2 regions of the Agromyces sp. NPDC058064 genome follow, and region 1 is predicted to be linked to the other one. Evidence: predicted binding sites of a transcription regulator. Region 1 holds the regulator's gene; the other holds the start of a gene.
The links. The regulator HspR, encoded in region 1, represses chaperone genes until heat shock. The targets are predictions, from matches to a motif close to AAGTTGAGTCNNNNNGACTCAACTT.

Region 1 (4,194 bases):
AGCTCGGGGCCGAGCGGCAGCGAGGCGACCGCCTCGCCGAGCGCGAGCCGCTCGGCGTTGAGGTGGAGGGCGCGCTCGCCCGTCACGAGGTCCTGATGCACGCGGATCGGCCGCGCCGGGGTGGCGCCGAACGCGTCGGCCGCGGCGAGCGCGATCGCCCCGTACGCGTCGTCGAGGACGACGACGTCGTCGGGCGCGAGCGGCGGTGCGATCGCGGCGCCGCGCTCGGCGGCCTCGTCGATCAGCAGCCGATCGGCGGCGTCGGAGGCCTCGAGTCCCGGTCCTTCGACGTCGGGGTACCGCCGGAGGGCGCCGAGGTCGAAGGGCATGCACCAAGGGTACGCGGCGGGGCGCGCCCCGATTCCTGGGTGCGGCCCACGGCTCGGTTTGCTACCCTCGGCTCCGCATGCGGCGAGATCGGCACGGGGGCGACACTCGCGGCGGGCGTCGCGTCCGCCGCCCGTTCGGCGTACTCGCCGCGTTCGCGGTCTTCGGCCTCACCGCCACGGTCGCCGTCGCCCCGCTCACGAACCTCGAGACGATCCGCACCGCTGCGGCCGAGGGCCTCGCCCGCGACTCGGTCGCCGCCGCAGCGCAGCGCGTCAGCGTGGCACCGGGCACCGAGTCGACGGCGCTGTCGACCGAGTCGTACGTGGCCTCCACCGGCCCCGAGACGCTCATCGCGGGCGGCACCAACGTCGACTGGGCCAAGCTCGTCATCGTCGAGGGCGGGTGGCCGCTCACCGACGAGAACGTCACGTTCATGATGCGCTGGATGCGCCAGGAGAACGGCGCCGACAACTGGTGGAACCGCAACAACCCGCTGAACAACGGGCAGGGTTCGGGCGGCGGATCGGGACTCGGGAGCTACCCCACGCTCGTGGAGGCGGCCTATTACGCGGCCGAGAACCTCCGCTCCGGCCGCTATCCCGAGGTCGACGCCGCACTCGCCCGGGGCGACTCCGCCGAGGCGACCGCGCAGGCGATCTGGGCCTCGCCGTGGGCGTCGAGCCACTACGGCTACGGCACGCACTGGAGCTCGCGCCCGTACGAGGTCATCGAGGCGCCGGCCTCGGCGTGGGGTCGCTAGCGGCCCGACTCAGCCGGCGTACGGCGGTGCCGACGCCCTGCCCGCGAAGACCCGGCCGAAGAGCCACCACACGAGCCAGCCGAGGCCGACGGTGACGGCCAGTGCGCACAGCACGAAGACCGTGAGCGGGGCGGGATCTCCGCCGAAGAAGACGACACCGGTTCCGCCTTCGACGACCGCGGCGACGACGAAGGTCAGCACGAAGTAGACGGCGCCGTTCACGAACAGCTGGACGAGCAGTCCGATGCCGGCGGACGACCAGGTCACCGCGTGCGGGGCGGGATGGCCCCGGCGCCGCAGCGCGACGACGCTGCCGGCGATGCCGGCGGCGAAGGCGACGACGCCGAGCAGCACGGGGACGATGACGAGCCAGGGCTGCGCGGCGACCGCGCCGCCGCCGACGAGCGTGGTGAGGAACCCGACGATCGCGGCCCCGCCGAGCCCTCCTGCGACGAGGCCGACCACGACGAACACCGCGAGCACCACGACGAAGACGAGCGCGGGCAGCACGCCGATCGAGAAGCCGAGGGTCACGAGCGGCAGCGCCCAGGCTCCGACCGGCCCGGCCGATCGCACGGGCGCGCCGGGGCCCGACGGCGTCGCCGTGCCCGCCGCGACCGCCGAAGGTGCCGGCGGGACGCCGGTCATCCGCGCTCCAGCGGCCGCCAGACGACCACCGCGTTCTCGCGGCGCACCCGGGTGCCCGCCTTGAGGCTGATCACCTCGCCCGCCGAGCCGGCCGCGAAGACGCGCCGCCCGGGGCGGTTCAGCATCTCGTCGGCGAGCGCGCCCTCGAGCTCGCGCACTCGCGCGCGCAGGGTCGCGACCTCCTCCTCGAGCCCGAGCACCCGGCGGATGCCCTCGAGGCTCACGCCCTCGCTCGAGAGCTGCGCGATCTCGCGCAGCTGGACGACGTCGTGCATCGAGTAGCGCCGCGACTTGCCCGCCGTGCGGGTGGGCGAGACGAGACCGAGGCGGTCGTACTGCCGCAGCGTCTGCGGGTGCATGCCGGCGAGCTCGGCCGCGACGGAGATCACGAAGAGCGGGCTCCTCTCGTGCACCTCCATCACCTAGCCCTTCGCCCTGGCGAGCAGCTCGTCGCGCGGGTTCTCGTCGGGCAGTGCTGCGGCGAGCGCCTCGACGGCCGCCTGCGCGTCCTTCGAGAGGTGCGACGGCACCGCGATCTGGACCACGGCGAGCAGGTCGCCGGTGCCCTTCTTCGTCTCGACGCCGCGGCCCTTCACGCGCAGCACGCGTCCACTCGGCGTGCCGGGCGCGACGCGGAGCTTCACGGGGTCGCCGCCGAGCGTCGGCACCTGGATGGTCGCACCGAGCGCGGCCTCGGCGAAGGTCACCGGCACGGTGACGCGGAGGTTCAGGCCGTCGCGCTCGAAGACGGGGTGCTTGCGCACGTTGACGGTGAGGATGAGGTCGCCCGCCTCACCGCCGTCGGGCGAGGGGTGGCCCTTGCCGCGCAGCCGGATCTTCTGCCCGTCGGAGACGCCGGCGGGGATGCGCACCGTGATCGGCTTGCCCTCGGCCGTCTGCAGGGTGACCTGGTCGCCCTTGGTCGCGGTGATGAAGTCGAGCGTCGTCGTCGCGGTGACGTCGCGACCGGGAGTGGGGCCGCCGAACCCGCGGTAGCCGCCCGTCGACTGGCCGAACCGGCCGCCGCCGAAGAGCCCGCCGAGCAGGTCGTCGTAGTCGCCGCCCTGCTGGAAGGTGTACGACTGGCTGCGGCCGGCGCCGCCCTGGCCGAACATGCCGCCGAAGACGTCGTCGAATCCGCCGGCGCCGCCCGCACCGCCGGGCGCGGTGAATCGCGCGCCCGAGCCCATCGCCCGGATCGCGTCGTACTCCTTGCGCTGCTCGGGATCGGCGAGCACGGAGTGCGCCTCGCTGATCTCCTTGAACTTCGCCTCGGCGGCGGCGTCGCCGGCGTTGGAGTCGGGGTGGTACTTGCGCGCGAGCTTGCGGTAGACCTTCTTCAGCTCCGCGTCGCTCACGTCCTTGGAGACGCCGAGCACCTGGTAGAAGTCCTTGTCGAACCAGTCCTGACTGGCCATCGGCACCTCCTCTCTCTGAGTCTGTCTGAAACGGGTCCGGTGGTCGAGCAGCACGTCGCGCTACTCGACCACCGGGTGGTCGGCTACGCCGACGGGGTCGTGACGACGACCTTCGCCGCGCGGAGCTGCACGCCGCCCAGCGTGTAGCCGGTCTCGACGACGTCGGCGACGGTGTCGACCTCGACGTCGGCGCTCGGCTGCTGGAAGATCGCCTCGTGACGCTGCGGGTCGAACGGCTCGCCCACCTCGCCGAAGGCCGTGAGTCCGAGCTTCTCGACGGCGCCTCGGAGCTTCGCGGCGATCGTCGCGAAGGCGGAGTCGCCCTCGAGGTCGCCGTGCTTCTCGGCCCGGTCGAGGTCGTCGAGCACCGGCAGCAGCACGGCGACGGCCGCACCGACCGCACGCTCGCGCTCGACCTCGCGGTTCGCCTCGGTGCGCTTGCGGTAGTTCGCGTACTCGGCGGTGACCCGCTTGAGGTCGGCGAGGTGCTCCTCGCTCGGGTCCTGGACCTCGGCGTTCGCCGCGTTCAGGATGTCGTCGACCGTGAGCTCGGCCTCGTCGTCGAACGAGTCGGATGCCTCCGCGCCCGTGCCGTTCGAACCGCCCGCCTCGGGGGCGCCCTCCTCGGGCGCCCCGTCGGCGGCCGGCTGCCGAACCTCACCGGTCTCGGGGTCGATGCGACGCTTGTCGCGGATCACCGGCTCCTCGTGGTTCTGGTTCTGCTCGTCGGTCATGATTACTTCTTCTCGTCCTCGTCGTCCACGACCTCGGCGTCGACCACGTCCTCGTCGGACGCGGCGTCACCGGCCTGGCCGGTCGCCGAGGCGTCCTCGCCGGCCGCGGCGGAGGCATCCGCCTGCGACTGGGCGTAGATCGCCTCGCCGAGCTTGGTCTGCGACTGCGAGAGCTTCTCGAACGCGGTCTTGACAGCGTCGTCGTCGTCGCCCGCGAGCGCCGACTTCAGCGCGTCGACGTCGCCCTGCACCTCGTCCTTGACGTCGGCGGGGAGCTTGTCCTCGTTGTCCTTGATGAGCTTCT
Region 2 (4,194 bases), on a different contig from region 1:
GTCGTGAAGACCGACCCGGACGAGCACCTCGCCCTCGTGCAGGACGACCGGTTCTTCGGGCCGCCGTACTACGACCGCGCCCGCTGGGTCGCGACCGACCTCGACGGGCCCGACGCCGACTGGGAGCTGCTCGCCGAGCTCATCGAGACCTCCTACCGGCAGGTCGCCAACCGCCGCCAGCTCGCCGCGCTCGATGCCCAGCGACCCGAGCACGCGGGCGGGTGAGGCGCTCGATTGGCGCGAACGCGAACCGTGCGTTAGAGTTACGTGGTTGCCTGATCGCAGATGATGCGGCAGGCGACGAGCCATGCGCCCGTAGCTCAATGGATAGAGCATCTGACTACGGATCAGAAGGTTGGGGGTTCGAGTCCCTCCGGGCGCACGGAAGAAGGCGGTCCGCATCATGCGGGCCGCCTTCGTCGTTTCCGGGGCGGTCGCGGCGGCCTTCGCCGAGCGCGAGGCCGCCTGTGAATGCGCTGCGCATCATGGCAGCGATGCCATCCGCGAGATGACAGGGCGCGGAGGCCCTCGCTAGGCTCGGTCCCAGGCGTGATTCCCGTTGATCGAAGGTCGACGATGAGGGGTGTGTGCGCGGGGGTGGCCCCCGCCTCATTCGACCTGGGGCTCGCATCGCGGTTGCGCGTGGTGCACCCGGTCGCAGCCGGCCGTGGGGGGCATGGTCGGCCCGTCATCGCGCCCGAGGCGCTCGCCGCGAGTCATCCGGGCCGCCTCGTCTCGCTCGTGCGCCGCCTCTACGCGGCCCTCATCGCCGTCGCGATCTCGATCGTGCTCGCCGGCGTGTTCGCGCCCGCGGCCCTCGACCCCGCGAGCGCCCTCGACGTCGTCGGGCTCATCCCCGCGCTCGCCGGCGGCGCGGCGGTGTGCGCCGCGCTGCTGGCCGTCTCGGCCTCGCACGCCGGCCTCGCCTCGATCGCGCACCTCCGCCTGCCCGGCCTCGCACCGGGGCCGCGCGCGGCCGCCAACGGGCTCGCATGGGCGGCGCTCGCCCTCCTCGCCGTGCACTTCACGGCGGCGGCGTTCGAGCCCCTGCCCGGCGGGCATCGCGCCATCGGCTGCCTGCTCGGGGCCGCCTTCGGCTTCGGCACGTACCGACTGCACCGGCATGCACTCGACCACGAGGCCTACCGCAGCTTCAACCTCGTCGCGATGCTGCTGGCTGCGGGCAGCCTCGCGAGCATGAGCCTCACGCCGACGGGCGACTGGTGGGCGCACAACTTCAGCACGCTCGGCACGTCGAACGACCTCGCCGCCGCCTGCTTCAACGTCGCCGTGGTCGTCTCGGGCGCGGGCATGGCGGGGCTGTCCGGCGCGCTCACGCGGGCGCTCGCGACGGGCGCGTTCGCCATCCGCCGCGGGGCGCGCACGACGATGCGGGTGTTCATCGGGCTCGTCGGATTCGGGCTCATGGGCGTCGGCACGGTGCCGATCGACCGCGAGACCGACCTCCACAACGCCTTCGCCCTCGGCGCAGCGGTCGCGTTCATGCTCCTCTGCGTCGGCGCGCCCTGGTACGCCAGGCGGATGCCCCGCCGCCTCCTCGTCTTCTCGTACGCCGCGCTGGCGCTCGAGCTCGTGGCGATGGCGGGGTACGACGCCCTCGGCTGGTTCAGCCTGACCGTCTTCGAGATCATCGCCTTCGCGCTCGTGTTCGCCTGGCTCATCGCGCTCGTCGCGACGACGTCCGCGCACCACCACCACTCGCGCCCTCGTTCGCTGTCGGCGCACGGCGAACCGGAATCCTCCGACGTGCTCGGCGTTATGTTCGGTAGAGAGTTGAGTCGAGACGACTCAATGTCACCGATCAGGAGGAAAGATGGCCACCGCCTACGACCCGTTCCGCGACCTCGACCGAGTCGCGTCCGCGCTGTTCGAGCCCCGCCGCGGGCCGCGCCGCATGCCGATGGATCTCTACCGCGACGGCGACCACTACGTGCTCACCGCCGACCTTCCGGGCATCGACCCCGGTTCCGTCGACATCGACGTGGACGGCCAGTTGCTCACGATCCGGGCTGAGCGAACCCTCGCCGCCGGCGACGGCGTGAAGTGGATCACCCGCGAGCGCGAGGCCGCCTCGTTCCTGCGACAGCTGAACCTCGGCCAGGGCGTCGACACCGAGCGCATCTCGGCGAGCTACACCAACGGCGTGCTGAGCGTCACCATCCCCGTCAGCGAGAAGGCGAAGCCGCGCAAGATCGCGGTCGAGCACGGGGATGCCTCGGGCCCCGAGTCGCCCGTGACCGAGCGCGTCGAGCCGGTCGAGCAGTGACCGGCGACACCGGCACCGTCGAGATCACGCGACTCGACGAGCGCCACCGCTACCAGCTCGTCGTCGACGGAGCGCGCGCCGGATTCGCCCAGTACCGCCTCGAGCCCGGCAGGGTGGTGTTCACCCACACCGTCATCAAGCCAGAGTACGAGGGCCGCGGCCTCGGCAGCCGGCTGGCGAAGTTCGTGCTCGACGACGCCGTGGCGCGGGGCGAGCGCATCGTCCCCGAATGCCCGTTCATCGCCGCCTACCTCCGCAGGCACGACGACTACGAGGCATCCGTCGACTGGCCCTGACCCGGGCGACGACCGGTGAACCGAACGGCCGGTGATCGGAGGATCACCGGCCGTTCGGCGTGCCGGTGCGGAATCACCCCCTGTTGGGGGCGGTGCGCAGCGACCGACGCGGGATTACCATTTCGAGCACAACCCGAGTCCGACCCGACCGGACCGGCCGGTCATGCCTCGACGGCCGAGCGATCGGAATGTCCCTATCGATCGCTCGGGTCAGGCTCGCCGAGCTCAGTTCGGGTCGCTCGGCGAGAGGGTCTCCCCAGGAGACCGCGATGGGGTGGGAGGTAGGGTTCCCACCCCATCGTCACGCGCTCGGCGGCCGCCCGCCGCTCGGGCCTGCGGCATCAGGCGCGCGGCTCCGCTCGCTCGGTGCGGGCCTTCGCCCCGGCCTTCCAGGCGAAGTCGATCACGACCGCCAGGACGATGATCGCGACGAGGGCGAACGCGGTCGCCGGCTCGGAGACGAGCGTGGTCGTGCAGAAGATGACGAAGGTGCCGAGGGTCGCGACGAGGGCGATGACCAGCATCACGACGCTCGCCCCCGTCTCGCGGTAGAGGCGGAAGTGCGCGATCGTCACCGCGGAGAAGACCAGCAGCGCGACCGCGCTGCCGATCGAGGCGATCTTGTTGAGGTCGAAGCCGAGCACCAGCACCGTCGCGAGCACCGCCATCACGATGAGGCCGACCGGGAACCGCCCGACCGAGCGACCGAACATCGGCGGGAACTGCCCGACCGAGGCGAGGTGCTGGGTCATGCCGATCGAGGGGTAGAGCCCGGCGTTCACGGCGCCCGTCGTCGAGAAGAGCGCCGTGATCACCATGAGCACGTACCCGGCCTGCCCGAGCGCGGGCTTCGCGGCCTCGGCGAGCGCGGTGGTGCCGTAGTCGACGACCTGCTCCGCGGTCAGGGTGCCGAAGACGCCGAGCGCCACCGCGACGTAGATCGCCGTCGCGATGGCGAGCGCGAGGTAGATGGCGCGGGGCAGCTGCCTCGACGGGTTCGGCAGGTCCTTGGCCGTGAACGTGATGACGCCGAAGCCGAGGAAGGCGAAGAACGTCAGGGCGACGCTCGAGATGATCTCCCTCGCGCCGGGGTAGCCCGACGGCGCGAGCAGCGAGGGGTCGAGGTTCGCGAGCGTCACCGCGGCGAAGACCACGAGGATGCCGAGCACGATGATCACGATCACCGACTGCACGCGGGCGACGGCCGTCGCCCCGACCGTGTTCAGCACCGACATCACCACGATGAGCGCGACGGCGAGCACCTTCGCCCACACCGGGTCGCCGCCCGCGACGACCGAGCTCGCGTAGCCGCCGAACGACGTCGCGATCATCGCGACGACGATCGAGCCGGCGGTGAAGAAGAGCCACGAGCCGATGCCGGTGAGGTGCCCCTCGCCGAGCCCGCGCGAGAGGTAGGTGAGGATGCCGCCGCCCGAGGGGTACTTCGCCCCGAGCTTCGCGAACGAGTACCCCTGGAGCGCGGCGATGATGCCGGCGATCAGGAAGGACAGCCAGACCGCCGACCCGGCGACCGCCCCGGCCGCCCCGAGCAGGGCGAAGATGCCCGCGCCCACCATCGAGCCGACCCCGATGAAGGTCGCCTGCAGCACG

Region 2: ACFVSL_RS04700 (Hsp20/alpha crystallin family protein) is a predicted target of HspR. The motif match lies at 1,792-1,816, and genes of this name have one in related genera.

What each region holds. Positions count from the first base shown of each region.
Region 1 is NZ_JBHVSE010000003.1:172,771-176,964, forward strand. It holds gene ACFVSL_RS12485 (class I SAM-dependent methyltransferase) at 1-329, opposite strand, end outside; gene ACFVSL_RS12490 (hypothetical protein) at 407-1,090, shown strand; gene ACFVSL_RS12495 (hypothetical protein) at 1,100-1,738, opposite strand; gene ACFVSL_RS12500 (heat shock protein transcriptional repressor HspR) at 1,735-2,157, opposite strand; gene ACFVSL_RS12505 (DnaJ C-terminal domain-containing protein) at 2,161-3,156, opposite strand; gene ACFVSL_RS12510 (nucleotide exchange factor GrpE) at 3,240-3,890, opposite strand; gene dnaK (molecular chaperone DnaK) at 3,893-4,194, opposite strand, start outside.
Region 2 is NZ_JBHVSE010000001.1:1,010,774-1,014,967, reverse strand. It holds gene ACFVSL_RS04715 (MmcQ/YjbR family DNA-binding protein) at 1-225, shown strand, start outside; tRNA gene ACFVSL_RS04710 (tRNA-Arg) at 310-382, shown strand; partial or broken gene ACFVSL_RS04705 (DUF998 domain-containing protein) at 472-1,683, shown strand; gene ACFVSL_RS04700 (Hsp20/alpha crystallin family protein) at 1,835-2,287, shown strand; gene ACFVSL_RS04695 (GNAT family N-acetyltransferase) at 2,284-2,583, shown strand; gene ACFVSL_RS04690 (APC family permease) at 2,925-4,194, opposite strand, start outside.